DNA from 2 places in the Sneathiella sp. P13V-1 genome. Region 2 is predicted to be linked to the other one. Evidence: riboswitches for the same ligand, from Rfam matches in the RefSeq annotation. Region 2 holds a riboswitch; the other holds the start of a gene.

The links. A riboswitch is a leader RNA that binds a small molecule or an ion and turns the genes downstream of it on or off. The one in region 2 is predicted to bind cobalamin.
Region 1: another riboswitch for cobalamin. It lies ahead of GUA87_RS03955 (energy-coupling factor ABC transporter permease); the one in region 2 lies ahead of cobW (cobalamin biosynthesis protein CobW).

Annotation. Positions count from the first base shown of each region.
Region 1 covers NZ_WYEU01000001.1:798,748-814,014, forward strand. Annotated here, with positions in the region: gene GUA87_RS03900 (AEC family transporter) at 1-17, shown strand, start outside; gene GUA87_RS03905 (NADPH:quinone oxidoreductase family protein) at 14-1,039, opposite strand; gene GUA87_RS03910 (methyl-accepting chemotaxis protein) at 1,112-3,157, opposite strand; gene GUA87_RS03915 (DUF1513 domain-containing protein) at 3,258-4,334, opposite strand; gene GUA87_RS03920 (imelysin family protein) at 4,324-5,418, opposite strand; gene GUA87_RS03925 (di-heme oxidoredictase family protein) at 5,428-6,954, opposite strand; gene GUA87_RS03930 (imelysin family protein) at 7,012-8,298, opposite strand; gene GUA87_RS03935 (hypothetical protein) at 8,467-9,159, opposite strand; gene GUA87_RS03940 (hypothetical protein) at 9,164-9,865, opposite strand; gene GUA87_RS03945 (glycosyltransferase family A protein) at 9,979-10,743, shown strand; gene GUA87_RS03950 (UDP-glucuronic acid decarboxylase family protein) at 10,735-11,685, opposite strand; cobalamin riboswitch at 11,822-12,019, shown strand; gene GUA87_RS03955 (energy-coupling factor ABC transporter permease) at 12,071-12,748, shown strand; gene GUA87_RS03960 (bifunctional protein tyrosine phosphatase family protein/NAD(P)/FAD-dependent oxidoreductase) at 12,920-14,593, shown strand; gene GUA87_RS03965 (cold-shock protein) at 14,835-15,044, shown strand; gene GUA87_RS03970 (sigma-54 interaction domain-containing protein) at 15,225-15,267, shown strand, end outside.
Region 2 covers NZ_WYEU01000003.1:340,261-355,527, reverse strand. Annotated here, with positions in the region: gene cobN (cobaltochelatase subunit CobN) at 1-1,874, opposite strand, end outside; gene cobW (cobalamin biosynthesis protein CobW) at 1,878-2,912, opposite strand; cobalamin riboswitch at 3,037-3,225, opposite strand; gene GUA87_RS14835 (VOC family protein) at 3,320-3,736, shown strand; gene cobD (threonine-phosphate decarboxylase CobD) at 3,733-4,752, opposite strand; gene GUA87_RS14825 (ABC transporter ATP-binding protein) at 4,857-5,642, shown strand; gene GUA87_RS14820 (hypothetical protein) at 5,701-6,393, shown strand; gene GUA87_RS14815 (SDR family NAD(P)-dependent oxidoreductase) at 6,390-7,163, opposite strand; gene GUA87_RS14810 (DUF924 family protein) at 7,187-7,750, opposite strand; gene GUA87_RS14805 (hypothetical protein) at 7,851-8,108, shown strand; gene GUA87_RS14800 (trypsin-like serine peptidase) at 8,109-8,870, shown strand; gene GUA87_RS14795 (hypothetical protein) at 9,074-9,448, shown strand; gene GUA87_RS14790 (HD domain-containing phosphohydrolase) at 9,497-11,551, opposite strand; gene GUA87_RS14785 (transglutaminase-like cysteine peptidase) at 11,551-12,231, opposite strand; gene GUA87_RS14780 (HlyD family type I secretion periplasmic adaptor subunit) at 12,231-13,559, opposite strand; gene GUA87_RS14775 (type I secretion system permease/ATPase) at 13,597-15,267, opposite strand, start outside.

The DNA.
Region 1 (15,267 bases), on a different contig from region 2:
TGGAAGCGCTGCTTTAAAGCGGCTGGTAGTCAATTTCTTCAAATTCAACGACGCATTTACCGTCCACCTTCCGGTCCAGAACCGCCGTCATGGCCTCTTTAAATTCGTGAAGCGGATAGCTCGCGCCGATGGTGGGTTTCAGGTAACCCTTCCTATAAAGGTCAAACACCCCTGCCACCATCTCATCCAACTCTTCCACAAAGTCATGGCGATGACATCCGGGGGACCATCCAAAGAAATGTCCTAAGTTAAATCCCATCACTGAGGCATTTTTTAACAGCAGCCGATTGGCGGGAATGTCGGGAATGGTGCCAGACGCATATCCGATAGTGAGGATCCGTCCCTCCCATGCCAGGGTGCGCAGGGAACTGGCCATCACCTCACCGCCAATGCTGTCATAGATGACATCCGCACCATATCCGTCTGTAATTTCCAGAACCTTTTCCCGGAAATCTTCTTCGCGGTGATCAATGACATAGTCCGCACCATGTTCCTTGGCTGTTTTGCAGTGGGCAGGACCACCTGCAACCGCAATAACTTTGGCGCCAATAGCCTTGCCAATCTCAACAGCAGCAACCCCAACGGCACCTGCCGCACCGTGAACCACAAGCCATTCACCCGCCTTTAACTTCGCCCGGCGGATAAGCGCACCATAAGATGTGGTGTAGGAGAGAACCATGGCCGTTCCCTCAGCAAAGCTCATGCCACCCGGCATCACATGACAGCAAACCTGATCCATCAGGTTAAAACCCGAAAGGCCACCACTATCCACGTTACACATCACCCGATCCCCAACTTTCACACGGGTAACGCCTTCACCAACGGCATGGACAATACCGGAGCTTTCTGTAACTGGAGAGAAGGGCCGTGGCGGTTTCCGCTGATACTTCCCGGCAATGGTGAGAGAAGTCGCAAAGCTCACCCCGCAGGCCTTTTGTTTAACAACAACATCACCGGGGCCTGGTGTGGGGATGGGTAAATTTTCAAGATTGGCAGCGGTCAGATAATGACCAAATTCGTGGACGACAATTGCGCGCATGTTATCTCCTTAGTGACCCGGCGGTCAGAGCTTTTTTCTATACTATGCCCTGCCGCCGGATAGGAGACAACCTTAACCTACCGATTTAACCTCCGACAGGAAGGCTTCGATCTGACCTTTAAAGCTATGTGTGGCTTCGCGCATCTGTTCAGAAATGGACCGGACATTGCTCGATGCCTGTTCACTTTCCTCTACACCTGAACGGATTTGCTCCACGCTCCCGGCAACGTCATTGGCTGCGGAAGCAGCTTCTTGAACACTGCCTGAGATTTCGCTAGTTGCGGCGCTTTGTTCTTCTACCGCGGCGGAGATGCCTGTGGTGATGTCGTTATTGTTGTTGATCTGGTTACTGATCTTATCCAGAACACTTACAACTTCAGACGTAACAGATTGCATTTCCTGAATTTGCTGACCGATTTCCTCGGTCGCTTTCGAAGTCTGGTTCGCAAGACTTTTCACTTCGCTTGCCACAACGGCAAAACCTTTACCCGCTTCACCAGCACGGGCCGCTTCAATGGTGGCGTTGAGCGCCAGCAGGTTTGTCTGATTGGCGATATCCTGAATAAGATCCACCACGGTTTCAATTTTCTGGCCCGCGGTTTCCAGATCCCGGGCATGCCCAACACCGGTTTCTGCACTGTTTACGGCACTTGAACTCGCCGCTGCGGAATTTTGAACCTGCTGGGAAATCTCCCGGATCGAGGCGGACAGCTGTTCCGTTGCAGATGCCACGGCACCCACATTGTTGGACATGGTGCCGCACCGCTGATCAACGCGTTCTGCCAGATTGCCATTTTGCGATGCCAGAGAACTCATCTGATCAGAGGCATTCATCATTTCAGAGGATACATTTTCAAGTGTTCCCATCGCATGTTTAACATGTTGATCAAAATCTGCGATCAATCTGTTGAGAGTTTCTGCTTTCGCTGCAGCTTCGGCTGTATCTCTGGCCAATCGTTCCTGCTCAGCCTTTTCGGCTTCACGTTGACGGGCCAGCTGTTCGGCTTCCGCTCTTGCCCGTTCTTCACGGGCACGCTCATTCTCTTCACTCAGACGCTTATTCTCAATGGCGTTGACTTTAAACACATTCACAGCCGTTGCCATGGCACCGATGATATCCTTCCGCTCAGTGCTTGGAACATCGGTATCGAGTTTTCCATCCGCAAGTCTGTTCATCGCTTTTGTCATGGCTGACATCAGGCCAGACAGACTGCGCCCAATAAGTGTTGTACAGACTATCATCAACAACCCGATCACAACCAAAGCAAAGGTTATCCAGAAACTGGCATTTTGCCTTGCATCATCGGTTGCCACCTGAATTTTCTCGTAAACTTCTTGCAGGTAATCAATGGTAGCCTGATTTGCAGCTTCCGCAGTATTTGCGGACGTTTCCAGAGATGTTACGTCCTCCCGCAGTTTAAGCCACCCCTCTGCCATGGTTTTAAAATCTTTATGATAAGCTGCCATTCGCTGCGTAATCACCGCTTTTGCATTATCTGGGATATCCGCAACTTTCAATTGCTCTGTAAATTCGGCGAGTCGCTTGTCCATACGCCCGATATATTTGGGATCAAAGCGTAGCAGAAAATCTTTTTCATGACGGCGCATCATCAACATGGTGACCGTCAGTTTGTCGTTTTGATGCTCTTTCAGCAATTCCTCAACGGAGTGTACCGCTTTGCGAAGGGCGCCCTGAAAGCCCGCTTTTTCATTTTCGCCGACGACCTTAATCTGACTGACAACAGACTGAAAACTCGCTTCATAATTATCGATGCCACTGATCATGTTTTGAACCAAGGTCTTTTCATCCTCGGTTGTCGTTGCCTCCATAATCTGGGTAGCAAGCAGTCTTGCCTCTTCAAGCAGCGCTTTGTGATGATCGATCAGTTCCGGCTGACGATATTGAATGTAATCCGTCTCAGCTTTCCGTGCTTTTAGGAAATCTGCTTCAAGATGGAGGATATTCTGACTGACCTTATTCGTGCCAACCATAACGCCCATAATCCGTTCACTGACATTGGCGTTAAAGAAGAAAATAGCTGCTATGAACAGCAGGCCGATCACTGTCGCAACAATAGGTACCGCAAGTTGTGCCTTAAAGGACATGCGAGAAAACATGATGATACATCCCAATTGAACATGATAAACACATACATTAGATGTATTCGATGCATCCTTAAAATTGAGTAAATTTTTATTATTCTAATATTTAATTTGCCTACAAATGAATGGCGTGATTATCCCATTTGAAATCCGCTATTTCCGCGACAATATTGCGGGAGATTGTGATCGCACCCCTCCCTGTCGCACCAATAAACCACTCTTCTTTTGGGCTGACGGCGCAGATATCCTGATGGCGGAACACGTCTTTCAATTGACCTGATATTTCATCAAAGATAAGCAGCATATTTCCTCTGGGTGCAGAAACCGCAACCAACCCCGCCTTTGGATTAGCGGACACCGACCCACCATAATTTCTGGTCTCAATTGCAATTTCTTCTGGCAAGGAAACAAGCTCTAATCTCTCTTTCCCGGGAGAATAGTAACCCACCATATCTACCGGACGGATTTTATCTCCCTGTTGTTGTCCTGCAAACCAGACCCGCCCCTCATTCCCTTCGGATATATGACGGATGGACAGCTTATGCATCTCGCTAGGTAGCGTGGCACGCGACATAAGATCGCCAGACACTGCGTCCAGCAAAACCATTGACGGTTTCATCTCAGAGACATTCAATTTCTGACGCGGGAAATCGGGATGGGTCGCGATCCCCCCATTTGCAACCGCGATGGTTTTCCCATCCGACATCATCAGCGCCTCATGAGGGCCAATGCCGCCAGTGTCAATCTCGCCCACCCGCACATAATTCTTTCGCGTGTCATAAATGCCGAGAACCCCCTGTTCGCCATCGAAATCATTTTCCGTAGCGTAAAGAAAATTTCCATCTGGCGTGAAGAAACCGTGGCCATAGAAATGACGATCTGAGATAGGGTCAATATCCCGTTCAATCTCTCCGGATTGCAGGTCGATCATTCGAATATAATATCCCGGCCGCCGGGCGAAAACGGCAAGTTTGCGTCCATCGGGACTGACCGCCAACCCGTGCCCCCGCCCTTCCAATGGATATGTTTGAAGGACACTCCCCCCACCATCCAGAACGGCCACAATGTAACCAGTGCCAGCTTTACCAGCTACGGCAAAACGATAGGTGCTTGCCGCAGCCCCTTTCCCCAAAAAAGGAACCGCGCCCAAAGCCAAAGCCCCTTGCATAAATATGCGTCTATTAGTCACCATCCAAAGAGTTAAACCCCAATTGAAAGCCAAGAGTTTGTGGATAATCTTCACTTAGTAGACTTCTCATACCTCGGATAGGGAATTGAACATATTGAAGTTTTTCATATCCCACAGATGATATGACCAAATCAGTCCATGTTGTTTCTTTAACCATCAGCTCTGCAAAAGTTTCTTTGGCTTGCCTGTTTTCAAACTGAAAACTGTTTCCTAAATGAGCATCCTCGTCTTCAATCAAACTATCCAAATTAATCACTTTAAACAGATCTTCCACTGCTTCGATATTTTTTGAAAAACCCGTCAAAGTCAGTCCTGACCGCCAGAAAGGCGCACGTTTTGGTTTCGGTTTGCCCGCTGATTTTCCAAGGCTGCTGCCGATCTTGCTTGCATCCAGTAATTGCAGAAGTTCTACAGGCATTTTGATAATGTCCTGCATAACCTCATCTTCATTTCGGTAAATCGGATTTTCAGGCCCATGGGATTTCATTAAAGCATGGTAGCCCCAAGGACCGACCCATCCATCCGTCAGTTCCCTAGAAATATTTCGGATGTTACCTGTTATGGCCTTTACAAAAGAACATCTGCTGCCCGTTCCAATAAACTGCTTCGTCACATCACCCGGTTTGGGGAAAAGCAGAAACTCCAGCGCAGGCAAACCTTGTGTTGCAACGCTCGTATGCTTCATATTCTGTAGTGACTTGGACAGTTTTTCTGGCTCTTCATTAAGGCGGCGCTCAACCTGCTTTAACCCACGGGAGCGAACATCAGGCCAGAAGAAAATTCTCTCAAGCCGCCCCTGTTCACGAATAGGACCGATACGAATAACTTCTGCATATGACCAATTGACCATCAAATCTTTAAAAGCGCCGCGTGCTGCCTCTAAGGTATTTTTTGAAGGCGTGGCACATAACGCATGTGCCGCCTTATCCATCGCTTCTGACGCCGTTAAAAGCGCCCGGTACGCCGGAATAACAAATTCAGATCCAAACCGTTCAATGACGTCAGTGTATGTACCGTCAGCGAGCGCTTTTTGTAACGGGAAAACCATCGCCCCCAGTACAATGATCAATGTCAGATATTTCTTCATACCGGTACCCTAAAGGGAATTGAGGAAACTGATCAGTGCTTCCCGGTTTGCTTTTGGCAAAGCAACAAACGCTTCTTTCGCGGCTTTACCTTCACCGCCATGCCAGAGGATCGCTTCTTTCAGGTTTCGCGCACGCCCATCATGCAGAAAGAAAGTATGACCGCTGACCGTTTCCGTCAGGCCAATTCCCCAAAGAGGTGCCGTACGCCATTCTGATCCTGCTGCCTCTCCTACCGGGCGATTATCGGAAAGACCCGGGCCCATATCATGAAGAAGCAGATCCGAATAAGGCCAGATCAACTGAAACGCATGTTCTTTCTGAGCCGCGTCCCGGCGGGTCACAAATTTCGGCGTATGACAGCTGGCGCATCCGATGGAGTGGAAAATCTCTTTGCCTTTTAGAACTTCCGGATCGCCTACGTTACGTCGTGCAGGTACTGCAAGGTTGCTGGAATAAAAGCTCACAAGATCCATCACAGGATCAGGGGCTTCTGTATCCCCAAGGCGCTTTTGGACACCGGTGCGCGCCTCAAGGCAGGCTTTCTGGTTTTCGGTACAATCACCGTAGTGGCGCGGCGCATCAGGGGAGGAAATGCCGATATCCCCAGCAAAGGCACCTGCGGATTGCTGTCGCACTGTTGGAGTGGAAGCCTTCCAGCCAAAACGTCCGATAACGCGATTTGGGTCAGACTTTGCCCCGACCCAACTGATCTTGCCTGAAATACCGTCCTTATCTTTGTCGTCTGGGTCTGCAAGATGCGATATGTCAGCAGGATGTATGGCTTCCAGAAGGCCAAGTCCGATCATCTGAGGTGCCACACGGGGTGAGAACATGACATCTTTTGACATGGGACCATAGCCAAGATCTGCCACACCATATGTTGGCTTGCGAAGTGAGACTACTTCTCCCCCTTCAAGCGTAACTGATTGCTCCTCATAAGAAATGGTCATACGACCTTCTGCAGGGACACCCTGGATGGCGAAATCCTGAAACTGACCCCCATAGGTCGGCTCGGGAATCAGAGCTTTCTCACCACTTTCAATGGCTTGCCTTTCTTCACTATTCCTTGGCGGAACAGAAAGGCGCAGGAACATGGATATGGCCGTATCTTCAGGGGAGGTCGGTGGATGACCGCGACCATCTTTTAAATGACAACGCTGGCAAGATCTTGCATTAAATAGCGGCCCCAAACCATCCGAGGCTTGCGTTGACGAAGGAGAGGAAACCCATAGTTTTCGGAATAGGCCATTCCCCAACTTAAACTTCTCTTGACCTTCAAAGCTCAAATTCGCGGAATGCTCCGAAAAAGCGTTCCGATCCGGCGTGCCCTTGTGCGTTCCTGCACCGCCTGACATATTTTCAAAGGCTTCGGGTTTAGAAAACTGCTCTGCCGACCTGATGACTGCCTCAACTCGGGCACGGTCTTTCTCGGACAAATCTGTTCTGACAGTATTTTCTGAAGCCGTGGCAGAAACGCAAAATAGGGACAATGCCAGAAAACTGGCGCCCCCCACACAACGGATAAAATTTTTCATTTGCTCAAACCTGAAAGCGGGCGACTATCCGACCAAAGAAAGCCGCCCCGGTTACTGTTAGTTGAAGACGGCGTTTGGATTATCGAGGCTGTCCGAACCTTCAATTTCCAGCGCTTCAAGACCCAACGCGCTCACGACGCGTTCAATGGAACGGGTCTGCGCAACCAAATCATCAATAGCCGCTTGAACAACCGCGTTTCCTTCCACATTGCCTTCACCAATCATTTGGTCATAGGCTTCGATGGTTTCTGCACGGGATTTCATTGCCGCCATGGATACAACAGTTGCGTTGAGCTTACCTGTCATTTCACGGTCCAGATCTGCACTTTTGGATTTGACCAGGTCAGAAAGGGACGGGCCGGAGACAACGGATCCGTCCAGACGCTTGTAACGTCCTGAATAAACGTTGCGAATACCGATCTGATCAAAATAGTGGGAGTTATGCGTGTTATCGGAAAAACAATCATGCTCTTCTTCCGGATCCTTCAACATGAGACCCAGCTTCATGCGCTCACCTGCCAATTCACCATAGGACAGAGATCCCATACCTGTCAGCATCACAGAAAGAGCGGTTGAAGGGTTTTTCATCAAACCAACACGTGCCGCGCCGCCTGCTTTCCAGTTGGCCAGCATTTCTTCCAGATCAGTAATCAGCAAACTAGTTGCTGATACCAGATACTCTGCGCGGCGGTCACAATTCCCGCCCGTGCAGTTCTTCACGTCAAAATCTGTGTAAGGGCGATTACCTGCACCGGCACCTGTCCCGTTCAGGTCCTGCCCCCACAAAAGAAATTCAATGGCGTGATACCCTGTGGCCACATTGGCTTCTACGTCTTCTGCTTCATGCAAAGTGTCTGCAAGCAAGGCAGGGGTAATTTTTGAGGCATCCACTTTTTTACCGCTGACGGTCAACGTGCTGTTGGCAATCACATTTACAGTATAAAGCGCGTTTTCATCGGATTCGCTACCATAACCCTGATCCACATAATCTATCAGACCTTCGTCCAGTGGCCACGCATTTACGCGACCTTCCCAGTCGTCGACAATGGCATTACCGAAACGATAAGCTTCACTTTGCTGATAAGGAACACGGGCCGCAACCCAGGCCGCACGCGCCGCATCCAATGACCCTTGAGAAGGGTTGGCAACAAGCGCATTAACAGCAGCCTTCAGCGCTTTGGCACTGATCAGGCTATCTTCATAAATCGCTTCAGCCACGTTGGCATAAGTTTCGACAATTGCTTTCTCCTTTACCATTTCCGCAGCCGCAAGCGGGCTGGACAGTAGTGAAGTCGCAGCAATGGTCACGCCCATCGCCTGCACAAATCGTTTTCCAAACAGCATTAAATTTCTCTTTGTAAGTGGGATGAGGGTGAAATAGCGGAACTGCCCCACGCGATTTCTCCCTCAAAAAAACTGGTGGAATTTTAATAATGCTTTTGAGAATGATTTGCAAGTAGTAAAAACTGACTATGCCATATTGGGAGTAATCTCGTTTTTAAAACCTGCTAATTAAGTGGCACGCACCATTTTGAACGCGATCGACCCCGCAAAAGTGGTTTTACCGCTTCCTGTGGTTAGGTTGTGATCTGCATTAAACAAGAATGAACCAGCTCCGCCTTCACCATCTTTACAGGTCATATCCCAAATCCCCCTATTCCCTCTTTTGAATTGGAAAACCACACGGCACTGACGGTTGTCATCTACAATAAATTCTTCGGTCTGGCCTTCTTTCCCCTGTTGAGAGAGGTTAAACGAATGAGTTGTTTTAGTCTCCTTGTCGACCCAGGTGACGGTCAATAGATGGGGGGTGTCTTTCAAGACAAACTTGGGAGCCTTAGTTGGATAGGATTTCTGAGAAAGCGCCTCTTTTTTTGCGTAGGTCAGTTTAAGGCTACCATTCACATAACCGCATTCTGGCGGAGTTGCCCAGTCGTATTGCGTATAGTTTATGAAATGCCGATAACCCGCTTCGAATTCACTACTATTGCTGTATTTGGTACGAAAATGATTGATGATTTTGTTATCAATCCTATTACCCGTGAACTGAGCACACATCTCACTATAGCCGACAAATCGCCCCAGATTCTTTTCTCCAAAAATAATCCCAGGCTCTTGACCTTTAAGGTTCTTGTTAGACGTTTGACAAGCAACCAATCCACCTGCAATTGCAATCAATACAGACACCCTAATAACTGTTTTCATATTCTTACCCCGAAGATTTCTCTGACAATGGCACAAGTCTGAAATCTATGGTTTTTGATCCAACCTTACCGCCCCCCGAATAGATACTTGTGGTGAGGTTTCCATCAAACCTACCTTTTGCACTTTCTCCATCATCACAGGAGAATTTCCAGTATCCTTTTGGTTTTGTAGTTACAGACCATTCGAACTTGCAGAATTTACCTTTTTCAAGTTCGATGTAGTCACTGATTTTCCGCAGATAACTCGTTTTTATAGAAGTGGTGATAATCTCATAAGTCTTGACGTCACCATTTCCATCCCATTCCAAAGACAGTTTATGACGCTTGCGCTCATTAGACTGGGCAGAGGCTGATTTGTTTGGCTCAGCCACCCAATTATTAAACCTCTCATAGGAGTATTTAAGGGAAGCATTTACATGAGGGCAGTTCTGCAAACCTGTGACAAAGCCGGATCCCACCAAACTTGAATTCAAGCGGTACCCAGCGTCAAAACTTGGGTCATCTCCGTGAATTTTTTTGAAATGGGCAAGAATTTTGTTTTCAACAGAAAGGCCGCGGTGAAAACTACACACCTCGCTATATCCAACGGCCCAACCCAGATGATTTGGGTTTTTATAGAGCTCTGGTTTCTTGCCTGACGCGTTTTCTGTTGTCTGACAGGCTGCCAAGGTAAGAAATAAGCACACTACTCCAACTATACGTCCCATGACCCCTCCGAGCGTATATTTTAACTTTTTTACTACATTAAATTGTTTACCCTTTTATGTATAGAAAAACCTTAGCTATACTCCTGTTGCTATTCACCTGAAGGGGCAGAGATGTGAATTTCAGAAACAGCCAGAAAATTGACGCACCATTTGATGCGGCCGTTGTGATCCCGACCATTGTGCGGCCTGAACTGGTGCGGGCCATGGAATCTCTGTTTCGTCAGGATCTCAAGGGGACAATTCAGGTTCTCATTGGCGTGGATAAGTGCCTTGGGGATGAGTCGATCCTTGATGACATTCTAAAAGCGGCCCCAAAGAAGGTAACGGTTTCCATTGTGGATCCGGGATATTCAACCTCTACCCGGCATACAGGGGTGCATTCCGCACGAGACGGTGGCTCCCTTCGCACCGTCATGAGTTTCCTAGCTAACAGTCAGTATGTCTCTTATCTGGATGACGATAACTATGTGGCACCGGAGCATATCTCCTCTCAACTACGTGCCATCAAAGGTGTGGACTGGACCTGCTCGCTGCGTTGGTTGGTGGATGAGGAAACCGATGAGTTGCTTACCATAGATAAATGGCACTCCGTGGGGATTGGAACAACCACTTTACAAAATCACAAAGGCGGATTTGCCGACCCCAACACCATTATGGTGGATAAACTGTCTTGCGCCCCGCTTCTGCACACCTGGTCGAAGGAATATTTCTCCAAGGAGGGCATGGCCGGGGCGGATCGCCGCTTTTCAGATTCGCTCATCCGCAATAGAAGCCACCGCCCGACGGGCCGGGCAACGACCTTTTATTTTCTCCGCCCGAACAGCGTTCTTTGGAAACATATCCGCGCCGAGAAAGCAAAAGCCGCACAATCAGCCTGATATCTTCAACAGCTGATCAAAATAGGAAATGGTTTTGGCAAGACCCTCTTCCAGTTTGGTTGACGGTTGCCAGTTCAACAATTTCTTTGCTTTTGTAATATCCGGGCAGCGCTGGGTTGGATCATCTTGCGGTAAAGGCCGATAGGTAATCTCTGACTTGGATCCAGTGAGAGCGACGATCTTCTCTGCCAGTTCCCGAATACTGTACTCATCCGGGTTACCCACATTTACGGGCCCTGTCTTATCTTCTTCCAGCGCCATCATGGCCATCATGCCGTCGATCAGATCATCCACATAACAGAAGGATCGGGTTTGAGACCCATCCCCATAGAGCGTGATCGGCTCATTTTTGAGCGCCTGCACGATAAAATTGGACACCACACGTCCATCATTTGGGTGCATGTGAGGCCCGTAAGTATTGAAAATGCGCATCACCCGAATGGACAGGTCATGCTGCTGCTCATAATCATGGAAAAGGGTTTCCGCACAGCGTTTCCCCTCATCATAACAGGCGCGCGGCCCAAATGTGTTGACCCGTCCCCTGTAGGTTTCCGGCTGAGGGTGAATTTCAGGATCGCCGTAAACCTCACTGGTAGACGCTTGCAGAATACGGGCCTTCACGCGCTTGGCAAGCCCCAGAACATTGATCGCGCCATGTACGCTGGTCTTCGTCGTCTGCACCGGGTCAAACTGGTAATGTACAGGGGAAGCCGGACAGGCCAAGTTGTAGATCTGGTCGACCTCCACATAAAGCGGGAAGGTGACATCGTGACGCATGAGTTCGAAATTAGGTTTACCCAGCAACGAAAGAACATTGTTTTTTGAGCCGGTAAAGAAGTTATCGACGCAAAGAACATCATGCCCCTGATCCACCAGCCGCTGACACAGATGTGATCCCAAAAACCCCGCACCACCTGTTACCAGCACCTTTTTCTGTTCCATTTTCGCCCCCGAAATTGATCAATGGAATTGGCCTTATACAGTAGTGTAAATTAACAAAGCCTCAATTTATTTACGCACAAAATCTGCCTTAAGTACTGATTATTATTGCAATTGCACAATTCCTTTATTTACAAGGGACCTTATTCTGATACTATTTTTTTGCTCTAGAATAAGAATTTACATCAGGGAACACGGTAGGAGGGACACTCTGATCCGGGACTGCCCCCGCAACTGTGAACGTGGAGCCCCTTCAAATTGCCACTGGGAAACCGGGAAGGCGAAGGTTGGTTTTGAAGCGTGAGTCAGGACACCTGAAGAGCAAAGAGAAAACACGCGGCATAGCCGCCAGAAATTGCACGGTGGGTGCAAAACAGGAGTTATAAAAATGCATATTGAACCAGGAATTGTTCAAGGCGCGAAAATGGGGCTTAGCTTTGCAACTGCCGCAGCAGCCTTTGGCGTCGTTCTCAAAAACAGCTGGACCGCGATTAAGACAGAAGGTCTGATCTCCCTGCTCGTGCGCAGTGTGATCGCCACTGTCCTTGTCTTCAGCTTCTTCGAAGTCCTCCCACGTCAACCGATCGGCATCTCTGAGGTTCACTTCATCTTGGGATCAACATTGTTCCTGATGTTCGGTGCGGCTCCTGCTGCAATTGGCCTGGCTCTCGGCCTTCTGACACAAGGTCTTCTGTTCGCGCCATATGACCTGCCGATGTATTTCGTCAACATCACAACATTGCTGGTTCCATTGATGGCGGTAGCGGCGATTGCAAAACGCATCATTCCAGCAAAAACAGCCTATAAAGACGTGACCTACAAGCAAGCACTGGCTCTGTCCACAGCTTATCAGGGTGGCATTGTTGCCTGGGTTGCTTTCTGGGCATTTTATGGCCAGGGCTTTGGCGCGGAAACACTTGCTTCCGTTGGTTCTTTCGGAGCGGCTTACATGATCGTCATCCTGTTTGAACCACTTGTTGATCTGGGTGTTCTGGCCATGGCCAAGACATTCCACCAGCTGAAAGACAGTCCGCTGTTCCACGATCGTCTGTATAACGGCGCGTAAATATATAGCGACTAACAGTTTCAAGAAGCCCCGGTTTTCCGGGGCTTTTTTTGTGTTTATTTTCTCCTAGTTTCCTTATGTGACTTAATCACCGACAGTTCACATTCTTGTGATCTATTCTAGTTTAGATAAGTAAAATAGATCAGGCCGGACACGCTTTAGGAGGAAATGATGGAAGCGAAGAAAATCTCGGACAGCTTGTCCGTCAGCCCGCAAATCACCAAAGATGATATCGCCGCATTAAAGGAAATGGGGTTTCGTTCCATTATTTGTAACAGACCCGATGGCGAGGGGGCGGATCAACCAACATTTGAAGAAATCGAAGCCGCCGCTAACGAAGTGGGCCTTACCATCAAATACCAACCTGTCACCTCCGGCAAGGTAACTGATGAAGATGCCGAGAAATTTGGCGCCCTGTTTGAAGAACTTCCAAAACCTGTCTTCGCTTATTGTCGTACAGGCACCCGCTCTGCCACCCTCTGGTCCCTCTCCCAAGCGGAGAAAATGGAGCTTTCAGATATTCTGACGCAGACAAAAGCCGCGGGCTATGACATGGCTGGAGTGGTGCGCCGCATTGCCAATGGCGGAAAAACTCCAACGGATCTTGCCGATGCCAGCTATGATGTGGTGATCGTGGGCGGGGGTGCCGCAGGGATTTCTGTGGCGTCCAGCCTGCATAGCCGCCTTCCCGACCTGAATGTTGCCATCATTGATCCAGCTGATATCCACTATTACCAGCCCGGCTGGACAATGGTGGGCGGTGGTATTTTTAACGCCGCAGATACAGCAAAAACCATGGGCTCCCTGATCCCGCAGGGTGTTCATTGGGTGAAATCAGCTGTGGCCGCGTTCGAACCTTCCGACAACGCCGTCATTCTGGACGGCTGCCGAGTCGTCAAATACAAACGCCTGATTGTTTGCCCCGGCCTTAAACTGGACTGGCACAAGGTGGATGGCCTTGTGGAGACATTGGGTAAAAACGGGGTAACCTCCAACTACCGCTATGACCTGGCCCCTTATACATGGGAGTTGGTGCGCGGTCTTCGCAAAGGTCGGGCGCTCTTTACCCAGCCACCCATGCCGATTAAGTGTGCGGGTGCGCCGCAAAAGGCCATGTATCTCTCCGCTGATCACTGGTTCAGAACGGGTGTCTTGAAGGATATTGATATTCAATTCCATAACGCAGGCGGTGTGTTATTCGGTGTGCCTGACTATGTTCCCGCTTTGATGGAATATGTGGAGAAATACAATGCGGACCTCAACTTCTTCAACAATCTGATTGCCGTTGACGGTATTTCGAAAACAGCCACCTTCCAGGTGAACAAACCCGACACCGACCCTGAAACCGTCACGGTCGAATTTGATATGATGCATGTCTGCCCACCGCAGACAGCCCCAGATTTCATCCGCGTCTCCCCCCTTGCGGATGCTGCAGGGTGGGTTGATGTGGATCAGTCCACCCTGCGCCACAAAAGTTTCGACAATATCTGGTCCTTAGGTGACGTGATGAACGCCCCCAACGCCAAGACAGCCGCCGCAGCCCGCATGCAAGCCCCGGTTGTTGCCGCAAATGTAGCTGCAGATATTCAAGGACAGGGTGCTTATGGTCATTATGACGGTTATGGATCCTGCCCGCTCACGGTGGAGCGCGGCAAGATTGTCCTTGCGGAGTTTGGATATGGCGGAAAACTGCTACCGAGCTTCCCCAAATGGGTCATCAACGGCACGCGCCCTTCCCGACTTGCTTGGCTGTTGAAAGAGCAGATTCTACCTCCAGTCTACTGGAAGGGTATGCTTAAAGGGAAAGAATGGATGGTAAAACCGGAAAAAGTTTCCGCCGGTTGAGACATATAAGTCAAATTCCTGTCATATAAGGCTGTCAGAGTAACCTTACTGCTAAAATCAGTTGACCATGACAGATTTCCAGTAAACACTCTGGCAGCGAAACATTCGATTTGAGATTCCGACCCGTCTGTCTGCAGATAGACACAAGGCTAACAGAAAGCATGTTCGTTGAAGAACTGGGTCCTTTCGAATCTATAATCGGCAGGGCCCTGATATTAAAAGCTATCGAAGGAGATTTAAGATGGCGACAGGTACCGTAAAATGGTTCAATGCAACTAAAGGATACGGATTTATTGAACCCGACGATGGAGGTGCGGATGCATTCGTACATATCTCCGCCGTTGAACGCGCGGGCCTTTCAAGTTTGAAAGACGGACAAAAAGTATCTTACGAACTGGTTCCAGGTCGTACCGGCAAGTCATCTGCAGAAGAATTGGCAATTGTCGAATAATGGATCTACGCCCGGCACTGTCCGGGCGTAACCTATTTCCCCAAAATCAACATAAAATGTTGTTTTAAAACAGATAATTTTCCCCTCGACAATTTGCTTTTTAAATTTCATCCTAAATGAAATGGAATTCTAACGGGCATAAGACCGAGGCGCGACATGCTACGAGGGGGCAAAAATCAATTGGATGAAGCAGCTGTTCGTCAGCTAGCTGCCAATTCTATCG
Region 2 (15,267 bases):
TCCGCAAGCGGGCCATAACTTTCCGCCCGTGTCATGGGCGGGGTGAGATGGTCGATGATAACCGCGGAAGATCGGCGCTTGGCTTGGGTTCCTTCGCCGGGATCGTTCACAATAAACGGATAGATGTGGGGAAGGGCGCCAAACACAGTTTCGGGATAGCATTCTTCTGATAAGGCCAAGGATTTACCGGGAAGCCATTCCATGTTGCCATGTTTGCCCATATGAACCGCTGCATGAATGCCCTCTACTTCACGAAGCCACATGTAAAACGCAAGATACCCATGAGGCGGTACCAAATCCGGATCATGATAACTTTCGGTTGGGTTAATATTGTATCCACGGGCTGGCTGAATGCCGATCAGGATATTCCCATAGCGTTTCACCGATAAATGAAACTCACCATCTTCCACAAATGGATCATCCGATGGACTGCCCCAACGTTTAGTAACTTCAGATCGAACTTTCTCAGGCAGGCTTTCGAACATCTTTTGATAATCTGATACAGACAAATGGCATTCGCTTAAGCGATAAACACCGTCAGTTTGGCGGTCGTTAGTCGGGCCGGAAAGCAGAGCATCAATGAGCGCATTTCCATCTTCTGGAATGCCGGAAACCGCATATCTTTCCTTATGAAGGGCGTTCAATACTTCAATAACACCAGCCGGGGTATCAAGGCCTACACCGTTACCGATGCGTCCGTTGCGATTAGGGTAGTTCGCAAGAATAAGTGCAATTTTGCGATCTATAGGGTCTGTTTTTTGCAGAATAGCCCATTTAGCAGCCAATTTTGCGACAAAATCAATCCTGTCAAGAACAGGCTTGTAGGTAACAATATTGGTTTCAGTCCGTTTATCGAACCCGGCATCCGCCTTAAAGGACACAGCACGGCTTAAAATTCGGCCGTCTACTTCTGGCAAGGCAACATTCATGGCGATATCGCGGGCGGAAAGACCTGCAAGCCCGTCACGCCATCCTTCCTCGTTGCCGCCAGAGAATATCACTTGCAAAATCGGACAGTTGGCACCGTCAAAGGGGGTTTCATGTCGCGCCCCACCGGGACTTGAAACAGCGAACCCTGTGGCGTTTAGGATCACGCTTGGATTTGTGTCTTCAAATACGGTTTCGATAATCTCTGATGACACCGGATCTTTCAGGGATGAAATGAATAAAGGCAGGGCATTCATGCCTTGATCCTTTAACGCCTCAATCAGTGCATCAACGGGTGCCAGATTATTTGCCTGAAATAAGGCGCGATAGAAAGTAATGGCGACAACCGGTTGTCCTTCGATCCATTTATTACGAAGGATATTGAGGTCAGGATGATCTGTATTTGGACAGTATAAACCCGCCTTAGGCAGTAGATACGGCTCTTGCCAATCCGATTGACCATCCAGAATAAAATCGCAATATTCCAGAAAAGCGCGATAGTTGATGGCGCCGCCTTGAACCAGATACTGCCATAACCGGTGTACTTGATCTGCAGGCAGTGTATTGAGCCCCAAAAGCTCTGGGTCTTCCTTGTCATCACCAGGCAAAAGCGCCAACGGAATGTTGTTGCGGCGACAACATTCGGTAATTTGTTCCACACCATAAGACCAATAGCTCACACCACCCAATAGGCGAACAACGACCAACTTGGCTTCAGAGATAATCTCCTCAACATAAATATCGACGCTGAGGTTGTGGGAAAGTTGCATATTGTTGGCAAGGCGTAAGGAAGGCGCGTTCTCTTCTCGCTCCTCGTTCACGAGGGCGAGGGAAGAAAGTTCCGTATCCGCGGCGGAAAGAACAACAATGTCACCGGGGGTTTGCCCCAGATCTACGGCTTCTGATCCGTCTGAAATGCCGCCAGGTGTCGCTGCCAACAGATGCATGAATTAACCCTTTAGCGCGGAAGTAATAGCACCTTCATCAAGGCCATGCTCGCCAATTATGACAAGACGGCTGACACGTTCGTCACTGTCATTCCATTCGCGATCAAAATAATGCTGAATGCGATTTCCAACGGCCTGAACCACAAGGCGCATATCCTTACCATTCACGGCAATGAAACCTTTTGCCCGAAGGATGCCATGATTTTCGATGGCGGATTTCAAACGAGCAACCAGTGTTTCCGGATCGTCAGGGTTATCAAGGGCCACAACAAAGCTGTCGAAATCATCATGTTCGTGATCGTCATGATCATCATGGTGGGATTTGCGCCCTTCCAGATCATCTTCTGCGGCGGCCCCCATTCCCAAAAGAACCGCGGCGCTGATGTTCCCATGGGAAGTGCGAACCAATTTCACCGATGGGCGTACACGATCCCGAAGTTCTGTTTCTGCTTTTACAAGATCAGCATCTTCCAGCATATCTGCTTTGTTCAGCAAGATCATATCTGCGCAATTGAGCTGGTCTTCGAACAGTTCCTCTAATGGACTATCATGATCCAGATTTTCATCTGCTTCGCGCTGCGCTTGTACGGCATCCGGGTTAGAGGCAAACAACCCGTCACGATAGGCAGGGCTGTCGATTACAGTGACAACACCATCCACTGTCACCTGAGTACGCACCTCTGGCCATCCAAAGGCACGAACCAAAGGTTTTGGCAGGGCAAGGCCGGATGTTTCAACTATAATATGATCAGGACGTTCTTCACGATCCAGCAGCGCCTGAATGGTTGGCAGGAAGTCATCTGCAACCGTACAGCAGATACATCCATTGGCGAGCTCGACAATGTCTTCTTCACTGCAATTTTCATTACCGCAGCCTTTCAAGACTTCACCGTCGACCCCTAGATCACCAAATTCATTGATAATCAACGCAAGGCGTTTGCCATTTGCGTTCTCAATTAGATTGCGGATGAGGCTGGTCTTACCAGCACCCAAAAAGCCGGTTACAACAGTTGCTGGAATTTTCTCGTATGCGGTCATGGTTTTTCCTGAAATGAAGACATGGGGATATGGCGCGCTGGCAAACCAGAACGGGCGCAGGTAATCAGCGATGTAAGAGGCCGAATAAAACTCATTCTCGGCACGTCATGATCCTCCGTCATGTTTTAGAACCTCATTTGATGGCAGGTCTCCTGGCTTACGAATGACACCGAACACCTTCCCGCCGTAGCAGTGGTTTGTTGTTCGGCTAATCGCCTACAGTTGCGGGGACAGCCGCGGAATTGATCTTAATCGCACCGCGTTCCCTTTTTAATCCCAAAAAACTTCAGGAACCATCGTTGCCGGACGCTAAGGGGATAACGGGTTGGTGTCAATTCAATAAGTGACAGGAGGCACAAAAGAGATTACCGTCCCGGCTGGTTAGAAGACTTGTCTGGAGAAAATTAATGCCCCCGTTTCACCTTGCGTTCCCTGTTCTGGATATAGAAGATACACGCCAGTTTTTTGTTGATGTTCTAGGCTGCAAGGTCGGGCGTGAAGCTGAGAAATGGATTGATTTTGATTTCTTTGGTCATCAGATTTCTGCTCATGTGAAACCTGAAGAATGTACAGGCGCGCAAACAAATGGTGTGGACGGGGATCAGGTGCCGGTTCGCCATTTCGGTGCCGTATTGGAGTGGTCAGAATGGGAATCTCTGCTGGAGCGTGTTAAAGCGGCGGGTGTTGAATTTATCATTGAACCGCGCATCCGTTTTGAAGGTCAGCCAGGCGAGCAGGGGATTTTCTTTATCAAAGACCCCGCAGGTAATGCGATGGAGTTCAAGACTTTCAAAGATATGGATAGCTTGTTCGATGCCGGCTAACTTAGAGACTTAAGCGCTTTAGATAAACGGTTCAGGGCTTCTTCGTCTTTGGGAAGCCCAAACCGCAGCCATTTGGAGTTATATTCGAAGGGGCGTGTCAAAATATGATTTTGGCACAAATGTTCAAATATCGCATTGGCTTCGTCAAATTCGGCTAACAAAAACAGCCCCGCATTTCCCATAACCTTACCGCCGGACTGCGATAGAAGCACCGCCACTTTTTCAGACATGTTTGCGATTTGTGTCCGAGTGGAGCAATGCCAATGAGTATCTGCATAGGCGACAGAACCAACCTCTGCGGCAACCCCGCTTACCGCCCATGGGCCAAGAGAGGATCTTATTTTCGAGACCCATGTTGGATCTCCGCAAACAAATCCAAGGCGAACCCCTGCGAGCCCAAAGAATTTCCCGAATGATTTTAAGATAAGTGTGTTCTCGGGGTCGTTGGAGGCCGCCGCACTTTTATCCGGTGTCACATCCATAAAGGCTTCGTCAATGATCAGAAGGCCATCTGGTTTCAACCAGTTTGTTCGCCATAAATTGATTTCATCAGAATTAAATAAGGTGCCTGTAGGATTGTTCGGGTTCACAAGCACGGCAATATCGGCTGGCTCAGCAGGTGCCTTTGCAGAACCGTAAACTTCATGACCGCCTAATTTCCAGCAATTGGAATGCTCGGCATAGGTCGGAGATTGAATGGCAACCTTTTGAGGGCCGCCCGCGATAAGGGGCAGGATTTGCAAGATGCTTTGGGTGCCGGGGGCGGCGGTAATTGAATAACTTTCTGGAAGGCCAAAGTAAGATCTTGCCGAGGAAAGCAGCTTTTCTTCCTGTTCTGTTCCAGGGAGAGATGTCCAAAACTGGGTGGATATCTCAGGGACAGAGTAGGCGTTTGGATTGATGCCTGTACTTAAATCCAGCCAATCAGAAGCATTGCCGCCATACGCACACCTCGCGGCATCGATGTCACCGCCATGAAAGACAGGCCGATTATAGCTGTTTGACGAAATACCCATGAATACCGAACCCGAAATTAATTCTATTCGACTTAGTTATAAAGCAGATTGAAATCATTGCCAGTTTCTGTAATTTGAAGAGGTAAATAGGGGAAGGAATATTCGTGTCTGCACAGCCTGAAAAAATCACAATCAAAGGGCTAAACAAACATTTTGGCGCCAATCACGCGCTAAATGATCTAAGCCTGTCCGTAGGGGCAGGGCAGATCCTCACCCTTATTGGACCTTCAGGTTCTGGGAAAAGCCTTGCCTTAAAAAGCATTGTTGGGTTGGAGCGTCCTGACAGCGGCACAATCGAAATTGATGGAAAACGCACAGATACTCTGCGCGGTCAGGACTATGACGAGTTTTTGAAACAGTTTGGTATCCTGTTTCAACGCTCCGGTTTGTTTGATGGGTTACCGGTATGGGAAAATATCGGCTTTCGACTTCTTCAACAGCCTGGGGCGACCCGCAAAGATGTCCGTGAGCAGGCAAAAGACAAACTAAGGTCCGTTGGACTTTCTGCTGATGCCGTTGATCTTTATCCGTCGGAGCTTTCTGGCGGCATGCAGAAACGTGTGGGTATAGCACGGGCTTTGGCTGGGAACCCGCCCATTTTGTTCTTGGATGAACCAACCGCGGGCCTTGATCCGATCATGAGCAACGTCATCAATGATCTGATAGTTAAAAATGTGCGTGAAATGGGCAGTACGGCCATCGTCGTAACCAGCAATTTGGTAACCGCGTCCCGGATTTCAGACCAGATTGTTATGCTTCATGAAGGTCATGCCATGTGGCAAGGCAGTTCTGATGAAATTGAAGACACTGATAATCCATATGTTTATCAGTTCTGGCACAAGAAGAAGGACGGTCCGATTAAGATGCCCGTCTCGTCCCTGGCCTTTTAACCTCACGAACATATGTATGTAAGCGTCTACTGACCTCCATCACTTAAGGGAGGTTAGGTTGGATTTTTACACCTCACATAATGATTTGGCAGATTTGCTTGAGCCGCGGCAGATATCTGGTTGGCATGGAGGTGTTGTGACCTTATGGGACAGAAAGCTCCATGTCCTAAGTGGCGCTAATTTCGCTTACGAACACTCCCTTGAGGAGATAGAGGAAGATTATTGGAGGCATTGTTTCCAAAGCGTGGAAACAAAACTCAAGCTGATGAATGTAAAGCCTTTTCATTCCTGGGCAGCGGATGGAAAGTTTTTCAAGAACATCATGTCTCCGATCCAGATGGAGCTTTATCTGCCGTCCTTTTATCAGATCGTCAAATTAATGCCGCGTCAGATGCTGGGGGCACGCCGAAAGATTTTGGCGCGTTATATGGACCTGAAACTGCTTGATGCAAGCGCCCCGAAAGCCAAATGGAGCAAGTGGTTCATTCGATCAGCACCTCTTCTTTATCCGGCTCATGAACTTGTTGCTAGGGCAGATCGATTCACGGCGACAATGAGGTTTAACGCGGATCAGGGGAGAGCGGCTCAGAAAAGCAGGACAGTTGCGTATATCAGATACATTACCCGGATGAGCGATAAGGAACTGATTGGAGCTTTTTCCCATCAGGATAGTTACGAGAGAGAACTGGAATGGCTACTTGTTCTCTCCCGTGATTTTAAGCTCACTTTAGAGGATATCTTTACAGATTAGCCTTCAAGTGCAGGCAGGCCAGATTTTTCACGGAACTCTGGATTGCGAATGTCCAGTTCCTGACCAGCAAATTCATCAGCGGCTTCAGAACAAAGCCAGGCGATGGCTTGAGCTGGATCCTTCGCGGCTGACAAGTTTTCGCGGGGTAGTTGGCTTACACGGTTGATGCCGGAGGCGCGAATGTTGACCTGCATATCTGTATCAACGACCCCTGGTGCGAAACCAAATACCCGAACGCCTTTTTCACCAGCTTCATGGGCTGTTGCGCGTGTCATCATATAAACACCAGCTTTGCCGGAACAGTATGCACTCCAGCCTTCCAGTGGATTATGGGCGGCACCTGAACTGATATTAATGATGGTGCCGTGCCCCTGATCATAGAATTTACCAAGAACGGCACGGATGCCATTATACACACCCACCAGATTGACAGAGATATTACGCGCCCAGGCTTCTGGGTCTGTATCTTCAATCATGCCAATTGGGTCAACAATACCCGCATTGTTGACGAGCACATCAATTTTGCCAAAACGTTCCAGCGTGTCGGAGATCATTTTCTCAACGGCACTATAATCGGAGACATCACAGCTTACAGCGAAGGCTTCGCCGCCATTATTTCCGATTTGTTCCAGTACGTCACTGCAAGCACTTGCATTTCTAGCCGCCGCTACAACCCGCGCCCCTCTTGCGGCCAGCTCCACGGCCGCTGCGGCACCGATACCGCGGCTAGCACCTGTAACAACAACAACTTTGTCTTTTAGGTCAGACATTTAATCTTCCTTTTAATTCATACCTAGAATGAAGAATTAGGCTGCTGAAGAAATTCAATTTCCTCTGCAGTACTGGTGCGCCCCAGTATTTCATTTCGATGAGGGAACCTTCCAAATCTCTCTATAATCTCTAGATGTCGAATGGCAAAGTCCAGACCATTTTCATTTCCCAGCTTTTTGTAGGACTCAACCGAGAATTTCTGATCCTCAAGAGACTCGCTATGTTCAAACGGGAGTAGCGCAAAAAATTGCATGATTTCAGGTAGCTGGTCGAAATAACCCCGATCCATTGTATGGCGTGCAATTTCTCTTGCTTTACCGTCAAAGGAAAAGGCGCGCGCTGTATCCCGGTATATGTTTCGTGGAAATTGATCGAGCAGGATTATGAGAGCCATGCATCCTTTGGCGCTTTCCGTCCAAGAGAGCAGATCACCATTCTCAGCCTTGAGAACAAGTTCTTCAAAATTTTGTCGGATTTCTGCATCGAACGTGGCGTCTTTTTGCCACCAGGCTTCGCGATGTTCGCCAAATTCCGGATGGGTGTCTGGCAAAAACCAGAAATCCAGTACCCTGTTTATATCTGTCACATCACACTCCCTTGATCGCTCTGTTAATAGCCTCGCAATCTTATTCGATTAGATTGGAGTGCGTCCAGTGATCTGCAATCTACAGAAATCGGAATTTTGAATGTTAAAAATGTCCCTAAAACTCAGCGTTCTGGCCTCCATATTGTTTATAGCTGCCGCCTGTGAGGATATCAGTAAAGCAGAATTGCTTGCCAAAGTGGAAGGTAAATCTACGCCTGCTGAAATAGAAGCGGCTCTTGGAAAGCCTGCGGATATTACAAATGATGGTGCGTTAAAACTCTGGAAATATAACACTTCAGACGGACCTGTTTGTTTTTCAATGGTGGGTAATCTCGCCATGCGTATGATATGTAGCTAGATGAACAAGTTTTTCTCCTTACTGCTGATCCCCCTTTGCCTTTCATTTACGGAAGGAAATGTCCATGCTGCAAAAAAACTTCAGTTGCGCGGAATTAAGGGAGAAGATAACAGGGAGTTTCCGGATGTCACGAAGACACCATGGCGCAGTATTGGCCGAATTAACAAAGACGGCAGTTTCTGTACAGGGGTGTTGATCGGCCCAGATACAGTTCTGACTGCGGCCCATTGTTTTTGGAACAAGCGAACCAGACGCTGGTCAGACGCCAAATATTTCCATTTCCTGCCAGGATATGAAAAGGGACGCTTTGCAGGACACGCAAAAGGCGTTAGCTATTCACTTTCCACCGATATGAAGAAAGCAGGTAGTTACCCTAACGCAGAACGAAAAGATGACTGGGCTATTTTAAAAATCGACAAGCCGCTTGGTGATCAGTTCGGGTGGATCCCTGTATTGTCAACGTCCCTAAAGAAGCGAAATGCCTCTGTGATGCAATCTGGCTATAGCAAGGATTATCCACATGTCTTGACCATGCATCGGAATTGTAAAGTGGTTAGAATAGCGAAGTTGAACGATGGGACAGTTCCCCTCTATGCGCATGACTGCGATGCGACAAAAGGGGATTCTGGATCTCCCATTTTTACGAAAACTGATGGCGAGTACCAGATTATCGGGCTGCATTCAGCTACGAGAACTTTAGATGATGGAAAAGTATACGGGATCGGGATACCAAGTTCATTATTTTCTAATATTAGACGTTAACCATAATTTTCTGACGGCATCAGTCATTTAGTCGACAAAATTTGCATAAAATTTTAGGAAATTTCTTATTAAATTGGAGATATTAACTCAAATGAGGGATGTATTTACTTGTCTAGCGCGCTAGTTTTTTAATCAATGGTGATGTGAACATTTCTTAGAAGTCGTCAAACGAAGTGAAACGTTGCGGCTTAGGAAAAAGGTCAATGTCTGAAATAAGAGACGAAAACGGTAAAGTTATTATCGAAATTGAAGACGAAACAACTGCGGATAAGCGGTTGGAAAGCCTGATGGCGGCTTCTGTTGGTGATGTAGCAAATCCGAAGACCGAAAGTTCGAATGTGGAAGGTGCGAACGTAATGATTGATGACCAAAATGAACTGGTCGATCTGGATGCCTTGTTTGATGCGCTCAATGTCGCAGCGAGCGAAGGTGTAGAGGTAGCAACTTATTCAGAAGATGCGGACCATCATGGCGTTCTGACCGTTAATGCCGAACTGTTACATAGCGCATCTTTAGAAGAATTAGAAAGCCACGCAAGCGAAGCCCTGGCTGATAAGATCATCTCGGACGAATCCTAATCGAGGTTCAACCGAATAAAAAGGGCCGCTAAAAGCGGCCCTTTTTTATTATCCAATTCCACCTTCAAGACTATCGACTAGCGTCTTTCCGTCAGTTGTTTTTAAGAATTCATCGAACGCCGTCACGACCTTCGGATCATATTTCTCCGGATTTGTGCGGAATACTTCCATGGCTTCTTCCACGGTAATTGCCTGACGGTAGGAGCGCGGTGATACACGCGCGACCAGAATATCAGCCATGCCCAGAATACGGGCGGAGACGTTAATCTCATCCCCAGAAAGTTGTTTCGGATAGCCGGATCCATCTTGACGCTCATACATCTGTGTTACGGCTGTAATCACATCTTCATCGATATCCATCTCTCCGAGCAATTCACCCGCGCGGTCCACATGACCTTTCATGATGTTCATTTCTTCGTCGGTCAAACGGCCTTCTTTTGTCCGGATTTCCGGTGGAATCGAGATTTTACCAATCTGTGAAAGGTTCGCAGAGGTTGCAATATTTTGGCGTTCCTCACGTGGGATATCCAAAATCTTGGCAACATTGTTGGAAAGTTCTCCCATCCGCTGTGAATGACCGGCGAGATATGGATCATTTTCTTCCATCATGCGCACAAGGATTGAGATTGTCTTGCGACCCTGTTCCTCTTTCTGGCGCTGGAAGGTGATATATTCGGTGATATCACCGATAACGGTCACAATACCCATAAAGGAATCGCTGTCATCAGACAGTTTGGATTTTTCGACGCGAACAATCCGGACCCCATTGGCGGTATCCATTTCAAAAATGTCATTTGTCGGCTGACCGCTGACCATGACTTTCTGGTTCATCTCATCCAGTTTTCTTGCCGCGACGTCGCCAAACAGATCTCGGTCGGATTTACCGGCAATTGAGGCTTCCGGGAAATCTGTAAAACGGGCGAGGGCAGGGTTGGCATAAACGTAAAATCCTTGCGCATCCGTCAGACCAATAAGGTCCTCGATACTTCCATTGATGCTGCCAAGTAGACGGCGCTGTGCATTGATTTGCTGTGCAAGCGTTTTGTATTGGTCAGCCATATCTTTGGCATTTTGGCTTTTCAGACTAAACCAGATGCCGCTGACAATACTGATCACAACCAGGAAAAAGCTGCCGGATAGGCCATAGATTGAAAACTTGTAGGTCTCCAACTCCGATAATGCAGTGCTTTGAGGTAGTCCTTGCAAGACCATCCAATCAGTACCTGTCACCTGGTTGCCAGATGTGAAATAGAACGTACCGTTAGAGTTTAGTGGGCGTAAGCCAAAGTCTTGGCCCATGTCTGATGTATTGCTTTTCGCAATTTTCGGGGTTTTTGACGGGGAAACCAACGCGTAGTTATCGCCCTGCTTCTGATAAAGGTGAAGAACCTGCCCCTCTGCATCAAGTTTTGATGGCTTGAGGGCTGTGTTAATTGCATCGGAGGCACTTAGCACCATGACCAACACGCCTGTCACTTTGCCTTTTTCTTCACCAGCGGTTGCTTGCGGTGCAAAGATCGGGATCATATAATCAATGAGCAGGTCGTCACTTGCATCACGCAGTGGTGATACAGTGATTTCAGATCGGTCATATTGGCTAACCGCTTTTTCACGTTGTTCATCGCTCAAACCCGGTGCGCCCGCAGAGGCCAGATAAGCTCGGCCATCAGGTCCAATAAGATAGGCGCCAACCAACTGGTTCTCTTGAACAAAGCTAGTGATTGCATTCTGCATGTAAGGCAACTGGTTTTGAAGGGCTTGCGGAAGATTTCCACCACCTGAAATACCAATTTCCGTTGCAAACAATTGGAACAGCGGACTGGCCGTAATCGGCTTCGCCCGTTGCGCAGTTTCATCTAACCAGGCCGCCAATAGATTGGCACGGCCTTCAACCGCGATTTCTTGCCGGGTTTGCAACTCTTCGAGAAGAGCTGTCTGCTTTCCGCTGATAAAGGAATTGGAAACAAAAACGCAACCAATTGCCAAAGCCAAGGCTAGGATACCGCCAATAAGGAGGGGTTTTTTGTTACCACCATCCGCCTCATCCGGCAGATCATTGGCCATAAACTTGTTTAATTCCATATTTGCCATTGTTTCAGTCATTATTTATTCCCCCCAACATTCCCCTGACGTGCTAAGTGGCCGGGGATATGTGCCCAGCGGGTGGTTTCGTTTGCTGAATAAAAAGGGACGTAGTATTTCACGAGTCCCTCCTCAAGGACGCTGTCATTTTGCGAGTCCAGGATATATGTCTTACCTGCTGCCGTGAGGCCTAAGATCGTGTGGGTCTGTCCGCGCAGGACATCATTTGTCACCACGAGCCGCATGTTTTCCGGCTTAACCCCCAACTCTTTCAGGCTGACATATTTCATAATCGCAAAATCTTCAGAATCCCCACCGTTCGGTAGGAAATCAAGAGGTGCTGCCCAATGATCAGCCTGTTTATACAGATCCTGATCTTTGGCAATTTGCCACTTGTTGATAAAACGGTTCACTTCACGCACCTTTTGATTGAGGCTTGCGTGTTCCAACTCCTGAATTTTTGTGCGCCACAGCGTCATTTGCTGCGATCCACAGCGCAGGATATCACGGTCACATTCCGCGGCCGCTTTTTCCAGTTCTGGAAAACTTGAGATAACACGCTTCCATTGTGGCAAGGCATCCAGATTTCGAGATGGTATCTCCGTAGTTCCAAATAGACCGTTTTCAGTCGCCGAAACGTTTGAAGGTGCATTCATCAAACCCATACCTAACGCGGCGAGAATAAGTGATTTTGCAATCATTAGCGTTCTCTCAAAGCGTTGTTCTTGGTTTTCAGAATTGGTTTTAAAATGTAGTCCAGCACCGACTTATGGCCGGTAAGGGTATCAACTGTAGCGATCATACCAGGTTTAATCGGGAATATTTCTTCGCCACGTTTTAGAGAGTTCTCTTCTGTCCGAACAATAATCTGATAGAAGGTTTCACCTGTTTGTTCATCAGTAATGGTATCCGGACTGATCCTTTCCAGCTTGGCAGGTAAACCGCCATAAATGGAATAGTCATAGGCCGAGATTTTCACCGTGGCTTGTTGTCCTGGGCGCAGGAAGGCAATATCCGATGGTCGGATTTTTGCTTCCACTAGTAGGGAATCCTCAATCGGAACAATCTCCACAATATCCTGACCTGGGCGGACAACACCGCCTAGTGTTTGGATGTGAAGCGCTTTCACTTCACCTTTAAGCGGCGAGCGTACATCTGTACGGGTAACCCGGTCTTTAGCCGCCAGAATTGATTGGCGAACCACTTCATATTCAGCACGGGAAACACTGAGTTCCTGAGAGGCGAGACTTCTGAAATTCAGGATTTTTTCCTCAATACGCTGGTTAGCTTCCCTTAACGCACCTTGAGCGCGAGGAAGGGCAAGTCTTGAAGCTGAGATCTGACCACGAAGCTCATTCACTTCGCGTTTTAATTGAAGCAGTTGAACTTTCGGAACAATACCTTTTTCCGCGAGTGGTTCTGTAATGGATAGCTCCTCAGTTACCAGTGCCAGACTAGCAGTGAGTTGATCCAGCTTACCGTTAATTTCAGCAATTTCCTGTTTTCTTTGCTGAGACTGCTGACGCAAAATGGAAATCTGAGATTGCAGTTCAGCCTGACGTGCATTGAACAAACTTTGTTCACGCTGACTAATGGTAGGCGCTTCCGCCAGGAGTTCTGGAGGGAAGTTTACTCCCTTGCCTTCAGCTTCTGCCTCCAGCCTGGCGATCTTGCCAAGCAGATTCATGTATTGAGATTCAATTTCACCAAATCTGGCTGCAAAACCCGTATCGTCAATACGAAGAAGAATTTGACCTTTCTCAACGATCTCACCCTCGCGCACCAGAAGTTCTTTCAGGATGCCACCTTCAAGGTTTTGAATGACCTGAACTTGTGATGAAGGGATAACTTTACCGTCACCGCGAGTTACCTCATCCAGAATCGCGTTGTCCGCCCAAATATAGGCAGCCACAAAGAAGGCAATAACACCAAATAGTAAAAGCAGTGATTTTGGGCTTGGCCCTTGTATTTCCGCAGCCGCCACATCAGAAGCAAAATCTGCGTCATTCCAGTTATTCTTTTTGGACATATTCTTAGCCTATATCTCTCTAAATTCTTCCGGACGGTTATGCAGATTTCTTTTTGTTCTGACGTTGTCCAATTTTCAGGACCTCGTCGCGCGGGCCATCGGCAACGATTTTACCGTTCCCAAGAACAATGATCCGATCGACGATGGAGAACAGGGATGTTCTGTGTGTCACCAGAATAAGTGTCTTGTTTTGAGCGTAGCTTTGAAGACGGGAGATGAAACGTTTCTCCGAGTTCAAATCCATGGAGCTGGTCGGCTCATCAAACATCAAAACCGGTGGGTTTGGCAGAAGTGATCTGGCAATACCAAGTGCCTGACGTTGACCACCAGAAAGTGTCGCCCCTTTTTCGCCAACAAGAAGGTCGTATCCATGTGGATGACGGCTGACGAAATCATGAACCCCGGCAAGTTTGGAGGCGCGGAGGATCATTTCATCGTCGGCTTGAGGGTGGCCCATGGTAATATTATGACGCACAGTGCCGTGGAACAGGGTGACATCCTGCATCACACTGCCGACCGAGCGACGAATGTCCGATGGATCAATCTGACGAATATCAGTCCCGTCCACAAGGACAGCCCCCTCATCCGGCTCATACAGATTAATCAGCAATCTTGAAATCGTGGTCTTCCCTGATCCCACCGGACCAATGATCGCCACTTTTTCACCGGGGCGTATTTTGAACGACACATTTGAAAGCGCAGGAAGATCAGTTCCAGGATATTTGAATGTGACATCTTTGAACTCCACTTCACCCTTAATGTTCGGGCGGCTCAGCTGACGCTTCTGTGCATCCCGCTCCACAGGCAGATCCATGATCTGGTTTAACCCTTTCAGGGCGACCATCGCCTGATTAAGACGTGTTAGAAGTGCCGCGATCTGGCTAAGCGGTGCCATTGTCCGGCCCGTTAGAATTGTAGAAGCGATCAAAGCGCCAATTGTCATTGTAGAATCGGGATCTGACATCAATGTCACACCATAGATCACAACAAATACGGTAACGAGCTGCATGGCCGCTGCGGACAAATTGATCCCTAGGCCAGCGAAAAAGCGGGACGTTACACTGGTTTTGGCTGTTTGTCCGACAAAGCGCTCCCACTCTTTCTGCATGTGACCTTCCACGCCCAGACTTTTAACTGTGTCGAGGGCGGAAATAGTTTCAATGATCACACCATGCTTTTGCGAGTTCTCTTCTGTGTTTTTGGCAACTGCCCTTCGCATAGGAAGTTGTAGTAACAGACCGAGGATGATCACCACGGGAACAGCGATCGCAGGAACAATGGCAATTGGACCGCCGATCAGGAAAATAATAAACAGGAAAACGCCAAGGAACGGCAGGTCAACCAGAGCTGTTACGGTCGCAGAAGTGAAGAAATCACGGAGCGTTTCAAACTCTCTCAGGTGATTGGCAAAAGCGCCCGAGGATTGGGGGCGGGCTTTTACCTGAATGTTCAATACCTGCTCGAAAATCCGGCTTGAGAGGAGTACATCTGCACGCTTGCCTGCATTATCAACAAAGTAAGATCGCAAGGTCTTCAGGACAAGATCAAATCCCACAACTGTTATGACACCGAAAGCCAAAACCCATAGCGTTTCCAATGCCTTATTCGGTACAACACGGTCGTAGACATTCATAATGAATAGGGGGCTCGCGATCGCGAAGCTATTGATAAGAAATGCGGCTACAACCACCTGAGCGTAAGTTGGCCA